One region of the Sinorhizobium sp. 7-81 genome, then DNA from elsewhere that is predicted to be linked to it. Evidence: predicted binding sites of a transcription regulator. Region 1 holds the regulator's gene; each other region holds the start of a gene.
What was found. The regulator PhoB, encoded in region 1, activates phosphate uptake and scavenging genes when phosphate is short. The targets are predictions, from matches to a motif close to TGTCATNNANCTGTCAT.
Positions count from the first base shown of each region.

Region 2: a site for PhoB is predicted at 1,885-1,901, ahead of phnF (phosphonate metabolism transcriptional regulator PhnF). Genes of this name have one in related genera too.
Region 3: a site for PhoB is predicted at 1,728-1,744, ahead of QN224_RS17840 (DUF1045 domain-containing protein). Genes of this name have one in related genera too.
Region 4: a site for PhoB is predicted at 1,725-1,741, ahead of QN224_RS18910 (DUF2794 domain-containing protein). Genes of this name have one in related genera too.

Region 1 is NZ_JASKLT010000001.1:474,431-478,387, forward strand. Features, by position in the region: gene pstA (phosphate ABC transporter permease PstA) at 1-176, shown strand, start outside; gene pstB (phosphate ABC transporter ATP-binding protein PstB) at 190-1,005, shown strand; gene phoU (phosphate signaling complex protein PhoU) at 1,073-1,786, shown strand; gene phoB (phosphate regulon transcriptional regulator PhoB) at 1,992-2,675, shown strand; gene QN224_RS02310 (GcrA family cell cycle regulator) at 2,753-3,271, opposite strand; gene QN224_RS02315 (aspartate aminotransferase family protein) at 3,687-3,957, shown strand, end outside.
Region 2 is NZ_JASKLT010000002.1:165,795-169,751, reverse strand. Features, by position in the region: partial or broken gene QN224_RS08125 (carbon-phosphorus lyase complex subunit PhnI) at 1-737, opposite strand, end outside; gene phnH (phosphonate C-P lyase system protein PhnH) at 742-1,344, opposite strand; gene phnG (phosphonate C-P lyase system protein PhnG) at 1,344-1,817, opposite strand; gene phnF (phosphonate metabolism transcriptional regulator PhnF) at 1,929-2,666, shown strand; gene QN224_RS08105 (DUF1905 domain-containing protein) at 2,857-3,156, opposite strand; partial or broken gene QN224_RS08100 (selenium-binding protein SBP56-related protein) at 3,337-3,957, shown strand, end outside.
Region 3 is NZ_JASKLT010000004.1:402,641-406,597, reverse strand. Features, by position in the region: gene QN224_RS17850 (FAD-binding oxidoreductase) at 1-228, shown strand, start outside; gene QN224_RS17845 (glycosyltransferase family 2 protein) at 236-1,336, opposite strand; gene QN224_RS17840 (DUF1045 domain-containing protein) at 1,794-2,594, shown strand; gene puuE (allantoinase PuuE) at 2,675-3,604, shown strand; gene uraD (2-oxo-4-hydroxy-4-carboxy-5-ureidoimidazoline decarboxylase) at 3,604-3,957, shown strand, end outside.
Region 4 is NZ_JASKLT010000005.1:222,419-226,375, forward strand. Features, by position in the region: gene QN224_RS18900 (Bax inhibitor-1/YccA family protein) at 1-433, shown strand, start outside; gene QN224_RS18905 (N-acetyltransferase family protein) at 629-1,189, shown strand; gene QN224_RS18910 (DUF2794 domain-containing protein) at 1,303-1,710, opposite strand; gene QN224_RS18915 (thioredoxin family protein) at 2,042-2,815, opposite strand; gene acnA (aconitate hydratase AcnA) at 2,990-3,957, opposite strand, start outside.

The DNA of each region.
Region 1 (3,957 bases):
GATCGCCGCTGGAGCCGTCCACGGCCCTCCCGGTGCAGATCTATATGTGGGCGAACGAGGCGGAGCGCGCCTTTGTCGAGCGGACGTCCGGGGCGATCATCATTCTCTTGATCTTCCTGGTCTTCATGAACCTGGGCGCAATTCTCTTGCGGCGTCGCTTTGAGCGCCGCTGGTAGTGGGGTAAGGACTATGAACATGATGTCGGAAGCTGCAGTGGAAAAGGCTCTGGACCTGAAAATGAACACGGTGCCCTACAAGATGATCGGCAAGGATGTGTCGGTCTATTACGGCGAGAAGCGCGCGCTCTTCGACGTCAATCTCAACATCCGTGAAAACACCGTGACAGCCCTGATCGGTCCATCGGGCTGCGGCAAGTCGACGTTCCTGCGCACGCTGAACCGCATGAACGATACGATCGAGAACTGCCGGGTGACCGGCAAGATCACGCTCGACGAGGACGATATTTACGATCCGAGCATCGATGTCGTGGAACTGCGCGCCCGTGTCGGCATGGTGTTCCAGAAGCCGAACCCGTTCCCGAAATCTATCTACGAGAACGTCGCCTACGGTCCTCGTATTCATGGTCTCGCCCGCACGAAAGCGGAATTCGATGAGGTCGTCGAAACGAGCCTGCAAAAGGCGGGCCTTTTCAATGAGGTCAAAGATCGGCTGCAAGAGCCGGGCACCGGCCTCTCCGGCGGTCAGCAGCAGCGCCTCTGTATCGCGCGCGCCGTTGCGGTCAGCCCCGAAGTGATCCTGATGGACGAGCCCTGCTCGGCGCTCGATCCGATCGCCACCGCGAAGGTCGAGGAGCTCATTCACGAGCTGCGTGCGAATTTCACGATCGTGATCGTGACCCATTCGATGCAGCAGGCCGCGCGTGTGTCGCAACGCACCGCCATGTTCCACCTCGGCAATCTCGTCGAGGAGAACGACACCGACAAGATGTTCACCAATCCGGATGATCAGCGCACGCAGGACTATATTATGGGTCGGTTCGGCTAAAGCGGTTTCCAACCCTTACGATCGATGAAGGTCCGTCCAGAACAGCGCGCGCCTTGAGGAAACGAAAATGACTCATGCACACATAATGTCCGCCTTCGACGAGGAGTTGAAATATCTCACGCGCCGGATCTCCGAGATGGGCGGGCTTGCCGAGCAGATGGTGGCGGACTCTGTCCGGGCGCTGGTGAACTCGGATCTGGCCTTGGCGCAGAAGGTGATTTCGGACGACGCGATCCTCGACGACGCCGAGCGTCAGATCGGCGAGAAGGCGATCGTCACCATCGCCAAGCGTCAGCCAATGGCGTCGGATCTCCGCGAGATCATGGGGTCGATCCGGATCGCCGCCGATTTGGAGCGTGTCGGCGACCTCGGCAAGAATACCGCCAAACGCGTGATCGCGGTCGCCGGATCCGGCATTCCGCGCAAGCTCGCGCGTGGCCTGGAGCATCTTGCGGAGCTGGCCCTGGTCCAGCTCAAGGAAGTGCTCGACGTCTATGCCTCCCGTTCGCCGGAAAAGGCGAACAGCATCCGCGAGCGCGATGAAGAGATCGACGCGATCTACACGTCGCTTTTCCGCGAGTTGCTGACCTATATGATGGAAGATCCGCGCAACATCACGCCGTGCACGCATCTTCTCTTCTGCGCCAAGAACATCGAGCGTATCGGCGACCATGCGACCAACATCGCCGAAACGATCTATTACATGGCGACGGGTGCTCAGCCGCAAGGCGAACGGCCGAAGGACGACACGACGTCGTCGCTGGGCTCCGTGACGGACTAGAGCAATTCCAGGACAACGGTTTTTCGTCCGGAGTTGCGTCGTTCAGAGATTTAGGTCGTTTCACTGTTTCAATGAAACGATCTAGGGCGCCCGATACCCGCATGCGCAGGTGCATGCGTTAATCTTGTCCCGGTCGCGAGTATTCGCGCCCGTATTGTGCCGCGGTGGCATGACGGCACCCGCGCGTGGGAAGGAGCATGACCGAATGTTGCCGAAGATCGCTGTTGTCGAGGACGAGGAGGCGCTGAGCGTCCTCCTGCGCTACAATCTCGAGGCCGAAGGATTCGACGTCGATACGATCCTGCGTGGAGACGAGGCTGAAATCCGCCTTCAGGAGCGGTTGCCCGATCTGTTGATCCTCGACTGGATGCTGCCCGGAGTGTCCGGCATCGAACTTTGCCGCCGGCTGCGGCAGAGGCCGGAAACGGAGCGCCTGCCGATTATCATGCTGACTGCGCGCGGCGAGGAAAGCGAGCGGGTTCGTGGTCTCGCCACCGGCGCGGACGACTATGTCGTCAAGCCGTTCTCTACGCCGGAACTGATGGCAAGGGTGAAGGCGATGCTGCGGCGCGCCAAGCCCGAGGTACTTTCGACGCTCTTGCGCTGCGGCGACATCGAGCTCGATCGCGAGACGCACCGGGTCCACAGGCGCAGCCGCGAGGTTCGGCTCGGACCGACGGAGTTCCGGCTGCTGGAGTTCCTGATGTCCTCGCCGGGGCGCGTCTTCTCCCGTTCACAGCTTCTCGACGGCGTGTGGGGTCATGACATTTATGTCGACGAACGCACAGTGGACGTGCATGTCGGTCGTCTGCGCAAGGCGCTGAACTTTTCGAACATGCCCGATGTCATTCGCACCGTGCGCGGTGCCGGCTATTCACTTGAAAGCTGAAGGCCGCTGTTGTCCGGTTTCTGCATGCATAAAAAAGGGGCCTTTAGGCCCCTTTTCATTTGCGTTCGCAAGACCGATCAGCGCATCCGCCGGCGCTCGCCGGAAGGCTGATAGGCGAGCCGCGTGTGATAGCTGCAATAAGGCGACGATTCCGGCGAGTCATTGCCGCAGAAATGGAACTCTTCCTTCAAAGGATCGCCGATCGGCCACTTGCAGGTGCGCTCGCTGAGCTCCGTCAGGCCGAGGCGGCGGGACATCGGAACGACGACATTGGGTGCGTGTTCGAGGTCCTGATCCGCGACGAGATCGACTTCGATCTCTTCCTTGAGCACGGTGGCACCAGCGGTGCGGGTGACGGTGCGGGTTGTGACACGCGCGGCGTAATTCGGCGCGCGGGGAGCGGAAGTGGTGCGCTTCGGGCGTGCGGCAGTGGTCGCGCCGCCGGCCTTGGCCCGCCCCGGCAGGCTCAGCCGGTGAACCTTGCCGATGACGGCATTACGGCTGACGCCACCCAGTTGTGCCGCGATCTGGCTGGCGCTCAGGCCTTCCGACCACAGCTTCTTCAGTTTCTCCACCCGCTCGTCAGTCCAGTTCATTCTGCACTCTCCGTTCTCGGCGTTGGATGGCAGAATCCATCACCATGCTCCGGAAAAACTCCGGAGCTGCAACGCGATAACTCTTTTGGTGACTAGGTCCGCCGCATGCGTCTAGTAATTGAATATTAACCTACTGGCAGGGTGACTCCGTGGCAAGAGTCGCGGGAATCGCGCCGAATCGATTTCGGGGTTTTCCCCAACTTGCTCGCTGGCCGTTGCATTTTTGCAAGCCCTCGCCGGACGTTTTTTCGCACGTCGGAATCTAAGCCTTCAGGGCCGTTGCAAGCCTTGGTTTTGTTGACATTGCAGTGCGAAATAGGAATAGTGCCTGCGCCGCCGAAAGGCGGCATTTTTGATTTTTATCGGACGCGATCAGCCGATATCGATGCCAACAGGACGGAAGGAGAAGTTCGCCATGGCCGCAACAACGCCGCTCTACGACACCTATATGCGCGCGCCGTTGCGTTTCGAGCGAGGCGAGGGCGTCTGGCTTATCGCCGAAGACGGCTCGCGCTATCTCGATTTTGCCGCAGGCGTTGCCGTGAACTCGCTTGGCCATGCACATCCGCACCTCGTCGAGGCGCTGAAGGCGCAGGCGGACAAGGTCTGGCATCTTTCCAACCTCTACGAGGTTCCCGGGCAGGAAAGCCTGGCCCGCCGGCTGACCGCCGTGACCTTCGCGGACC
Region 2 (3,957 bases), on a different contig from region 1:
AGCGAAACGGCAAAGCCAACCTCCGGCAGGTCCAGTTCGACCTCGACCTCGCCGATCCGGACGTCGCCGACGAAGGGGTGGGTGCGGCCGTAGCCGCGCTGGGTGGAATAGGCGAGGGCCAGCAGAAAACCTTCGTCGCCACGCGCAAGCGCCTGAAGGCGGAGGTCGCGTGCCATCGGGAATTCCATCGGCTCGCGCGTGAGATCGCCCATCACGTGGCCTTCCGGCATCCGGCCGTCGCCTTCGATGAGGCCCTCGCCATCGAGAATGTCGGAGACGCGCATGACATGCTCGCCGGGCTCTTTCACTGCCGGCTCCTCAACTGTCTCATCTGCGATCAGCGAAGGATCGAGCAGGCGGTGGGTGTAGTCGAAGGTGGGGCCGAGCAGTTGGCCGCCAGGCAGATCCTTGTAGGTGGCCGAGACGCGGCGCTCGACCTTCATCTTCGCCGTGTCGATCGGCTCCGAATAGCCGAAGCGCGGCAGCGTCGTGCGGTAGGCCCGCAGGATGAAGATCGCCTCGATCATGTCGCCGCGCGCCTGGCGCACGGCGAGCGCAGCCAGTGCCCGGTCATAAAGCGAGGCCTCGGCCATCACGCGATCGACGGCAAGTCCGAGTTGTTCGATAACCTGCTCGATGGTGATCGAGGGCAGCGCGCGGTCGCCGCGGCGGCGATCGGCAAGCAGGCGATGGGCATTGGCAATGGCGGATTCCCCGCCTTTGACGGCTACGTACATGCTCTTACTCCCGCTCGAGTTTGGTGGTGCGCGGCAGGCAAAGGACCGCATCGCCTGCCGTCAGGACCAGGTCGATGCCGCGCGGGAAGATCGCCCGGTTGGCAGCCCAGAAATCGAGGAAGAGATCGGGCAGGCCTTCCGGCGCGATGACCGTCTCATCCTTGATTCCCGGTCCCCTGGCGATAAACGGCTGGCCGCCCGTGAGCGCTTCGATCTCGATGACCAGCGTCGTCGAGCGGTCGGGATATTCCTGCGTGCCGAGCGCGAACTGATCGAAACTCGGCACGGCGGCACCCTTCTCGATGAAGGCGAAGCGGGCGTCATCCTTCGTTTCGATCATTGGTGCGCCAGTGTGGAAGGCGATCCATTGCGGGACTGCGGACTTTGCGAGCGCTGGCGAGAGCCAGACGGACGTGTCGTGGTCGCAGAGCGTCAGCGCAACGGCGCCGCTGGCCTTGCCAAGCGGGGAGGGCGGGGCGGCAAGCGCCGCAAAGCTGGTAACGGTGCCCGGGCGGGCAAAGCCATCCATCAAGGTGCGAAATACGGATTGCGCCTGAAACACCGGATCGGCGAAGGCGCCGGCATAGATTTGCGATTGTGCGGCCATCAGTCGTCTCCCCGGACCATGGTGAAGAAGTCGACGCGGGTCGCGGCGGTCTCTTCCGCCTTCCGGCGGTCTTCCGCATCGATGCGGGCGGCGATCAGCCGGTGCAGCGCTTCGACTGCCGGGCGATACTTTCCGGTCTGGAGAAGCGCATCGAAGATCGCGGCGTAGCGGGCGCGTTCCTTGTCGGTGCCGAGCAGTTGGCCGTGGCCGATCTCGCCGCTGGAGAGCCTGACCGTGGCGCGCGACACGGTCGCTTCGCCGAGGTTGAAGGCATCGCCGCCGCCGCCGATCCGGCCGCGCACCATGACGAGACCCGTTTCCGGACCACGGACCGCGAAGATTTCCGGCTTGTCGGCGATCGCTTGCCAAGCCGTCTTCAGTTCGGCGAGGCTGGCGCGCGCCAGAAGCCGCATGCCTTCCCTGCGCTTGGCCGCCTCTTCGGGGAGGCCTTCAAGTTTCTGAGTTGCGTTCATGGTTTTATCCTAAATGTCTATTGATCTAGATAACTGTACATCTTATACTTTTCCTTAGCCCCCGCAAATGACAGGCTTGTGACATTCGCGGAGAAAATGGGGTGAAGAGGAATGGCGTTGAAGAAAATCGTCGAACGGCAGACCGGCGTGGCGCTCTGGCGGCAGATCGCCGACCGCATCCGGCTTTCGATCAGTAACGGCGACTACGACCAGACCGGCATGGTGCCGCCGGAAACGGTGCTGGCGCAGGAATTCGGCGTCAATCGCCACACGGTTCGCAGCGCCCTGGCGGCGCTGGCGGACGAAGGCCTTGTCCGCGCGGTGCAGGGGCGCGGCACGATCATTGAGCGCAAGGACCGCGTCAGCTATCCGATCTCGCGGCGCACCCGCTTTTCGCAAGGACTCGGCCGACAGGTGAAGGAGATCGGCACGCGGCTGCTTGGCCATGCGGAAGTGCCGGCGAGCGGCGAAGTTGCGGCGGCCCTAGGCGTTTCTCCCGGCGCCTTGCTCATAGAGTTGCGAACGGTGAGCAGCGGCGACGGCCGGCCGCTCTCGACGGCGGTCAGCTATTTTCCCGCCGACCGCTTTCCCGGGATAGCCGAGGAATACGCCCGCCTCGGCTCGGTCACCAAGGCTTTTGCCGTGCACGGGCTGGACGACTATGTGCGCGTTTCGACCGAAATCGTCGCGCGGCATGCCGATGCAGACGAGCTTTCGCTTTTGAAGCTCTCGCCCGGCGCGATCGTGATGGAAGCGCAATCGGTGAATGCCGATCTTGACGGCAAGCCTGTCGAATTTTCGCGCACGCGCTTTGCCGCCGACCGGATGAAGCTGAGGATAGAGACGTAGGCGGAGCGGGATGATTTCGGGTTGAATTTGAGGAGCGGCTTGCTGCGCGAAAATGCCCCTCATCCGGCCTGTGGCCACCTTCTCCCCGCAAGCGGGGCGAAGGGGACTCGTGGCGACGCTCTGCCGCCCAAGCCCCTTGCGGGGAGAGCGTTAGGGTGAGGGGCAGATATTCGACCCAAGACCGCATGATCTACGCGCTGTCCAGCGTCAACGCGATCCGGATCTTCTGGCCGGCCGCAAGCTTCTCCTGCCGCCGAACCTCCGCCTTGACCGGCAGGAGAAACGAGCCCGAGCCCTTGTCGGGAAAGATCGAGGTCGTCCATTCGGTCTTGCCGGTGCGTGCGATTACCTGTTCGCTTCCCCATCCGCGCTTTTTCGGTTCGGCCAGGAACTTGACTTGCTGGGCGATGTCCTTGGGCAGGGTGACGAAATGCCAGCCGCCCTTTCCAGGATAGAGCCATAGTTCCGCTTCAAACTCGAAAACCGTCACGTGTCCCTCTTTCTGTCGTCAAAACAAGGCAATGACGCCGCATTTCCGACGCGTTTTTGCCGCACCTACTAAACTGCTTTAATGCATGTCGTTTTCCCAAAACCGCTGCACACTTTTGGGCGACATGCATTACCCTTTGCATCAGGATCCACGCATTGTCTTCCCTGGGGGAGAAACGAAATGGCGACGTGGCGACCCGATCCTTCCTTTTATCCGTCACCGCGCATGGCCGCAAAGGCCCCGAAGGAAACCATCGCCTATGTGGCGGCCTTCGATCCGGATCGACAGCGACCGGATGCGATTGCCGTGGTCGATGTCGATCCGACCTCAACGACTTATTCTGAGATCGTCGGGCAGGTCGAAATGCCGAATGTTGGCGACGAACTGCATCATTTCGGCTGGAACGCCTGCTCGTCCTGCCTTTGCCCCAATGCGCCGCACCCGCATGTCGAGCGCCGCTATCTGGTCGTGCCCGGTCTCAGGTCGTCGCGGCTTCATATTATCGACACCAAGCCGGATCCCAAAAATCCGCAGATCGTCCGCGTGATCGATCCGGCGGAAATTGCCGAGAAGGCAAACTATTCGCGGCTGCATACCATCCATTGTGGACCGGAGGGCATCTACGCCAACGCGCTCGCCGACCGCGACGGCAACGCGCCGGGCGGCATCTTCCTGCTCGACCACGACAGCTTCGACGTGCTCGGGCAATGGGAGATGGATCGCGGACCGCAGAAGCTCGCCTATGATTTCTGGTGGCATCTCGGTCACGACACGATGATCACCAGCGAGTGGGGTACGCCG
Region 3 (3,957 bases), on a different contig from region 1:
CGTTGGGCCGGGATGCGCCCGAGGGCGACGGGACGTGAGCCGATGGTCGGTCGCCATCCGGATTATGACAATCTCTCCGTGCTGACCGGCGGCTTTAAGGTCAGCTTCGGTATAGCGCATGTCCTGGCGCGCGTCGTTGTCGACGAGATGCTTGGCCAGCCGACCATCGATCTCCCGGAGTCGTTTACGTGCGCCCAGCACATCGCAGCGCTGCGGCAGCTTGTATAAAATGCTGTTAACCCATTGCTCGCCGTATGGTTTTTGACAGCGCAGTCAGGAACGCGGGGCGGGATGATGCAACGAGCTTCCAGGAGAGCACCGATGTCGCCGCCTGCCGTGGAAGCAGGCCGACTGCAAGGAACCAAAGCGCTTCGACAGCGCGCCTGCGGATCGAGTAATTCATCGCAAGACTGGCAGTTGCCCCGGCTGTCGCCAGACGCAGCCGAGAGTCGCCTCTGACCGGGTGCCGAGTCTGCTCGATGCACAAGGACGCAAGCCGCTCTTCAAGGTGGATCGGGTCGTGCAATGCGATTCCGGGCTGCAATTGCGATCCGGCGGCCGCAGCCTGAGTGGAAAGAGCTTCAAGGCGGCAGAAATCGTGTTGCACGCGCCAACGGGCACGTTCGGCCAGTTTTTCGGCGAAAAGCGAGTGATTGGAACCATGCATGCGGTACGCGCCGAGACAGACGTCGGTGGCCTGAACCTGCCCATGCAGCGGCGCCACAGTTGCAAGATAGCCATCGGCTCCCTGCCTGAATTTCTCTTCGGGCATCGGCATGACCGCTTCCAGGGCGGAACGGGCAAAGGCAAGGCCGCTTGTCACCGTCGTCTGATAACGCCCGCGATGAAACAGCTTTGGCGTCACGTCGCCTGTATCGAACGGCTGCTCCGGTGGCGGGAAGATATCCATGATCTTTTCTCGTTCATCAACGAGATGGAGCCTGAACTGAAATTGCGCGGTCGAAGCCTCCCAAGCGTTGACGACCTCCGACACGGCATTCGGGTAAAGATAATCGTCGGCATCCAGGAAGAACACGATGTCGCCAACGCTCGCGGCGAATCCAGTGTTAAAGGCGGCCGCATGTCCGCCGTTTGCCGCTCTGAGACAGGGACGGATCCTGCTGCCGTACGACCTGATGACATCGGGCGATTCATCCGACGAGGCATCGTCGACGACAATTACCTCCGTGTGTGGATGATCCTGAGCCAGGGCACTGTCGACACAGCGCCTGAGAAAGCGCGAATAGTTATAGTTGGAGATGATGATTGATACAGAAGTTTGGTCCAGCAAAGCCTGCCCTCGCTCTGATCCCCGCTTTTCGCTTCGGTTACTCATGCCTGAGTGTAAGCGGTCGGTCACCGGCATCTCGCCTGGAGACTACAAGGCATTGGTCCGCCCACGGGCGGCCGGTGCCAACCTTCAAAGGAAACCGCGGGTGGATTTCCTTCGGCGCGGCGGTGCTATGAACGGCAGGCTGCTGCCTTGCACCATTTGCGCGATTTTTCCGCGCTTCAAGGTACGCGCTGCTTTGTAGTAACTGCACTCATTGTGTTGACAATAGGGCCTCGCGCATCGGCGCCGGACACGAGTGCGGCTTGAGCGGGGTTTCGACGCCGCATGTTTCCATTGTTCGTCTTGCCCCGCATAACAGGTGCCGCCGAACGCCAGCTTGTTTCCTCGGCCGCTTTTTGAACGACCGATTCACGACCTCGTGCCGAGCCTCCAACTTCGTCAATCTGTCACGCAAATCACCTAATAGGCGGGCCATCGACGGACTTCCGGAGCTTGCGCCATGCGTTACGCCATTTGTTTCACCCCGCCTATAGGGGACCCGCTGTCGGCAGTTGCCGCCAGTTGGCTCGGGCGTAACGTCTATTCGGATGAGCCGACGGAACTGCCTTCCGTCGCCGGATTGAGCGTCTCGGAGATCGCCTTCCACACGGCGGTGCCGCGCCGTTTCGGCTTTCATGCGGTGGTCATGGCACCGTTCTGCCTCAACCCGGATACTGACGAAACCGAGTTGCTGAAGGCGCTGATGCACTTCGCCGGCGCCGAGGCGCCTTTCGAAATCGCGGGGATGGAGGTCGCGCGCTTCAGCCAATGCTGGGGACTGGTGCCGCAGGTGCCGAGCCAAGAGATGCACCTGCTCGCCGCCCGCGTCGTGCAGGCGTTCGACAGGTTCCGCGCGCCGATGAGCGAGGACGAGATCGAGCGGTGCGACCCGGATCGCCTGACGGCGCCGCAATTCACCAACCTTCATCGCTGGGGCGATCCCTATGTGATGGACGAGTATCGCTTTCACATGAAGCTGACCGGCGCCTTGAACCCGGAGACTGCCCGGCGCATGGAAGCGCCGCTCCGGGAACTTTTCCAGCCGCATCTCGAAAGGCCGCTGGCGATCGGCAGTCTTGCCTTGTTCGTCGAACAGGGTCCCGGCGCGCCGATGCGGGTCCATTCGCAACATCCGCTCGGCAAGATCTCCGCCCGTTCGCGCGACGGCGGGGCGAAACGGCCGGTGGTGGAAAGCCTGGCCGAAGGGCGCGCTGTCGCACCGATCCCCTTCATCATGGCCTCCTTGCTCGCGGGGCGCTAGGCGCCTCTTGCGGACGTCAAATTCATCTCGACAATCCGGTTCGCGGTGCTACCGTTCCGGAAAAGTCGAAGGGTGATTTGATGGCAGAGACTTCCTATCCGCGCGATCTTGTAGGCTACGGACGCACGCCGCCGCAGCCACGCTGGCCGGGCGATGCGCACATCGCCGTGCAGTTCGTCCTGAACTACGAGGAGGGCGGCGAAAGTTGCATTCTCGATGGCGACCCGGCCTCCGAATGCCTGCTGTCGGAGATCGTCGGAGCGCAGCCCTGGCAAGGGCAGCGCAATCTCAACATGGAGTCGATTTATGAATATGGCTCCCGTGCCGGCTTCTGGCGGCTGTGGCGCATGTTCACGAGCCGCGGTGTGCCGCTCACTGTCTATGGCGTGACGCTTGCGATGGCGCGCAATCCGGAAGCGGTCGCGGCGATGAAGGAGGCAGGCTGGGAGATCGCCAGTCACGGGCTGCGCTGGCTCGAATACAGGGATTTCCCGGAAGAGGTGGAGCGCGAACATATCCGGGAGGTGGTTCGCCTGCACACGGAGCTGACCGGCGAGAGGCCACTCGGCATCTATCAGGGCAAGCCGTCGGTCAACACATTGAAACTCGTGCTGGAGGAGGGTGGTTTTCTCTATTCCTGCGATTCCTATGCGGACGAGCTTCCCTATTGGGTTCCCGGATTGACCGCCGACAAGCCGCATCTCATCATTCCTTATACGCTCGACGCCAACGACATGCGCTTTGCGACCAATCAGGGATTCAATTCCGGCGACCAGTTCTTCACCTATCTGAAGGACACGTTCGACGTGCTCTATGCGGAGGGCAGGGATGGCAGCCCGAAGATGATGAACATCGGCCTGCATTGCCGCCTCGTCGGCCGGCCCGGCCGCGCCGCGGCGCTCGCGCGCTTCATCGATTACGTGATGTCTCACGAGAAGGTCTGGGTGCCGCGCCGCATCGACATCGCGCGTCACTGGTACGATCACCACAAGCCGGAAAGCCCACGCTGATGTCCGAAAGGGAGGCCTTCGTCAGCCGCTTCGGCGGTGTCTTCGAGCATTCGCCGTGGGTGGCGGAGCGTGCCTATGACCGCGCGGCCTCCGTCGGGTTGACGGCCGGCAATGTCCACTCGGCGCTGTGCAACGCATTCCGCGCGGCGTCTCCGGCTGAGCGCCTTGCGGTCTTGCGAGCCCACCCGGATCTTGCCGGCAAGCTCGCAATTGCCGGCAAGCTCACCGCCGATTCGCGGGCCGAGCAGGCGTCCGCCGGACTGGACCGGCTTTCACCCGAGGAGCATGCGCGGTTCACCGCGCTCAACAAGGCCTATACGAAGAAATTCGGCTTCCCCTTCATCATTGCGGTC
Region 4 (3,957 bases), on a different contig from region 1:
GATCTACGCCGCCTTGATGGGGCTTTCGCTGTCCTCGATCTTCCTGGTCTTCACCGGCCAGAGCATCGTGCAGACGTTCTTCGTCACGGCCGCCTCCTTCGGCGCCCTGTCGCTCTATGGCTACACGACGAAGAAGGATCTGTCCGGCTTCGGCACGTTCCTGATCATGGGCCTCTTCGGCCTGATCATCGCGTCGATCGTCAACATCTTCCTGGCGTCTTCGGCGCTCGGCTTCGCGATCTCGGTGATCGGCGTGCTGATCTTCGCAGGCCTGACAGCCTATGACACCCAGAAGATCAAGGAAATGTACTTCGAGGCCGATGACGTCGCGGTTGCTGGCCGCAAGGCCATCATGGGCGCGCTGACGCTCTATCTCGACTTCATCAACCTGTTCATGTTCCTGCTGCAGTTCCTTGGCAACAAGAACGAGTAGTGCATGCGCATTCACGGAAAAGGCGGCTTCGGCCGCCTTTTTTGTTTGCTGTAGCGCTCAGCCTCTTTTCTGACGAGGACAGGTTGCCGCGAGGCTTTGAACCGTAAACCGATCTAATGAGCTGCAGCCGAACAGCCTTGATCGCCTCGCCCGATCCATGCGATTGGTCGCATAGTCCTAACGCCACGAAGTCCCATGCCTGTCACTCTCCGCGACGCCGTCGCTGCCGATCTTCCAGCAATTACCGGGATCTATCGCGAGTCCGTTTTGAACGGCGTCGCGACCTACGAGATAACGCCGCCCTCCGAGGCGGAGATGGCACTGCGCTTTTCGACGATTACCGGCAATGGCTATCCCTACATCGTGGCACAGGAAGATCACGGAAGAGAGATCATCGGCTACGCCTATGCTTCCGCATTCCGCACGCGGACGGCCTATCGGTTCCTGGTGGAGGACTCCATCTATCTTGCGCCGGAGGCCCGCGGCAAAGGCGTCGGCAGGGCCCTGCTCGCGGAACTGGTCAGACGATGCACCGCGCTTGGTTTCCGCCAGATGGTGGCGGTGATCGGCGGCGCGCATCCGTCATCGATCGCGCTGCATCGGGCTCTCGGCTTCGAGCACCAGGGATTGATGAAGGCGACCGGCTTCAAGCACGGCCGGTGGCTCGACACGGCCATCATGCAGCTTGCGCTCGGCGAAGGAACGGCCAGCGATCCGGCCGAAGGCGTCTATCCGGATACGCTCTACCGGTCTTAGACATGAGCGAAGAGGGCGGCGGAAAACTGCGCACACTTTTCCTCATCCCGCGCTGAATTGCGGCAAACGTAGGCTTTTCCGTCATTGTACCGCGCTGGCTTCGGAGAAGCGTCTCAGGTCTCGACGAGCTTCAGCACCTTGTCGAACACCTTGAGCACCTGGGCAAGCTCATGGCCACGCTTCAATATCGTGCCATGGGCATTGAGCACACTATAGGCACCCTGTTTTGCCGCAAGCTTCGGATTTTTCTCGATCCGGTAAAGCGGCGTTTCCCCCGATCGCTTGAACACTGAGAAAACAGCTCGATCCCTCGTGTGGTCGATCGCATAATCGCGCCATTCGCCTTCGCCGACCATGCGGCCATAGAGTCGCAAAATCTGGTCCAGCTCGCGGCGATGAAATGTAACGGGAGGGGGATTTCTGGCGTTCTTGTACTCGTGGAAGTCGACCACTTCCGACGTGGTCTGGCCCTGGCGACGCGTTTCGCCTTGCGGCAAATCCGGTTCATCGGTCATCGGCATTCCGGCCTTCTGATGTGACAGAACCACGACAGTGTGCCTGACACGATCTGAAAAGCAAGACGGAAGCTGTTGAACAATACCGGCAATTCTTGTCCTTGCCGCAATTCAGTCAAATCGCCGCCCCAATTCACGGCAAAACTCCGACCGCTGCCGGACAGAGTCGTTGCCACCGTATGTCCGGACAGGTCGTCATGCTGCGGGAGATTACGAACGCAGACATGACCGGTTCGGTCCGGTAACTTCGAACCCTCAGCCCCAGCCCCTCGATGCTGCCGGGCCGAACCACCCCCGTTTCAGAAAAATTCCGTGTTCAAAGCTTACCCTGCGGGGTTCAAAGCTTGCCCTGCGGGCCGGCAAGAACGGCGGCTGCTCCGACGATGGCGCCCGGGGTATCCGCATCCTTCATCGATTGCAGCAGAATGGCGCAGCCGCTATTGCCACGTCCCTCGATCAGGACGGAAGCGGGCAATCTGAATTCGGCGGGCTTGCCGTCCCACATGCCGATCGTTTGTATGTCGCGCACGGCATGCCAGTAGGCGATCTGCTTGCCACTGTTTTCGCCCTTCTCGACATCGACCACCTTGGCCCGGTCGAAATAGACGACGACGACATTTGCCTTGCCTTCGCCGGCACCGATCTTGATCGAGATTTCATCGGCGGCGATCGCGGCATCGACCGGAACGGCCAGGCCCCGGCCGTCGGTGTTCATCGTGTCGAGCCGGCTCCTGATCGCCTGTAGATTGGCGCCGTTGAGATGATCGCGCCCGTTCAGGACGGCCTGGGGCGTATAGACGCCGTTGCTGCCGAGCATGCGGGCATAGGCATATTGCCGTTCGGTATTTTCCTTGGAAGCGAGCGTGTCGGCCCAGCCCAGATAGTTCCAGTAGTCGACGTGATAGGCGAGCGCGACGACGTCACCCTCGTCGACGAGCTTCTTCAGCGCGGCATCCGCGGGCGGGCAGGACGAACAGCCCTGGCTGGTGAAGAGTTCGACAACACCCTTGATTGTCGTTCCATCATCCGCAGCCACCGCCCCGCAGCCGGCCCCCAGAAACGCTATCGTCAGGGCGAGACGCCGGATGGTCGTTTTGCAGGCGGATGTCATGGCGTCACTTCTTGGTCGGCAGGCTCGAATGCGGGAAATCATACATACGACGGCCGTTCTTCAACGGAAAGTCACGTTGGAGTGAGTATCTCGCCGCTTACCGGTACGGGGACGTGAAAAAGCCGGAGCATCATTCGATGCCCCGGCTTTCAAGCCGTAAGACGGTCGGCAGACTCAGGCCGCGAGGTCGCGCAGAACCGTCTGCAGGATGCCGCCGTTGTTGACGTAGGTGACCTCGTCAAGCGTGTCGATGCGGCAGATCAGCGGAACTTCCTTGACCGAGCCGTCACCATAGGTGATCCGAGCCACGCGCCTTTCGCGCGGCTGAACATTGGCGAGGTTGTCGATCGTCACGATTTCATCGCCCTTCAAGCCCAGCGACTCCCAGGTCATGCCTTCTTCGAAGACGAAGGGAATGACGCCCATGCCGACGAGGTTCGAACGGTGAATGCGCTCGAAGGACTGGGCGATCACGGCCTTGACGCCGAGCAGGTTGGTGCCCTTGGCCGCCCAGTCGCGCGACGAACCGTTGCCGTATTCGACCCCGGCGAAGATGACAAGCGGAACGCCCTCTTCCTTGTACATCATGGCCGCATCGTAGATCGACATCTCTTCCTTCGACGGATAGTGAATGGTGTAGCCACCTTCCTTGCCGTTCGGGCCGAGCATGTGGTTGCGGATGCGGATGTTGGCGAAGGTGCCGCGCATCATCACTTCATGATTGCCGCGGCGGGTGCCGTACTGGTTGAAGTCGGCAACAGTCACGCCATGGCCGAGCAGGTAGGAGCCCGCCGGAGACGCGGCCTTGATCGAGCCGGCCGGAGAAATGTGGTCGGTCGTGATCTTGTCGCCGAAGAGGCCGAGGACACGAGCGCCCTTGATGTCGGAAATGCCGGCGCCCGTCTTGCCCATGCCGACGAAGTAAGGCGGGTTCTGGACATAGGTGGAAGCCTCGTCCCAGGCATAGGTCTGCCCGGCCGGAACCTGAACCGCCTGCCAGTTGGCGTCGCCCTTGAACACGTCCGCATATTTCGTCGCGTAGAGTTCGCGGGTGACGTATTTGAAAATGAAGTCCTGGATCTCCTGCGAGGTCGGCCAAATGTCCTTGAGGTAGACCGGCTTGCCGTCCTTGTCTTCGCCGA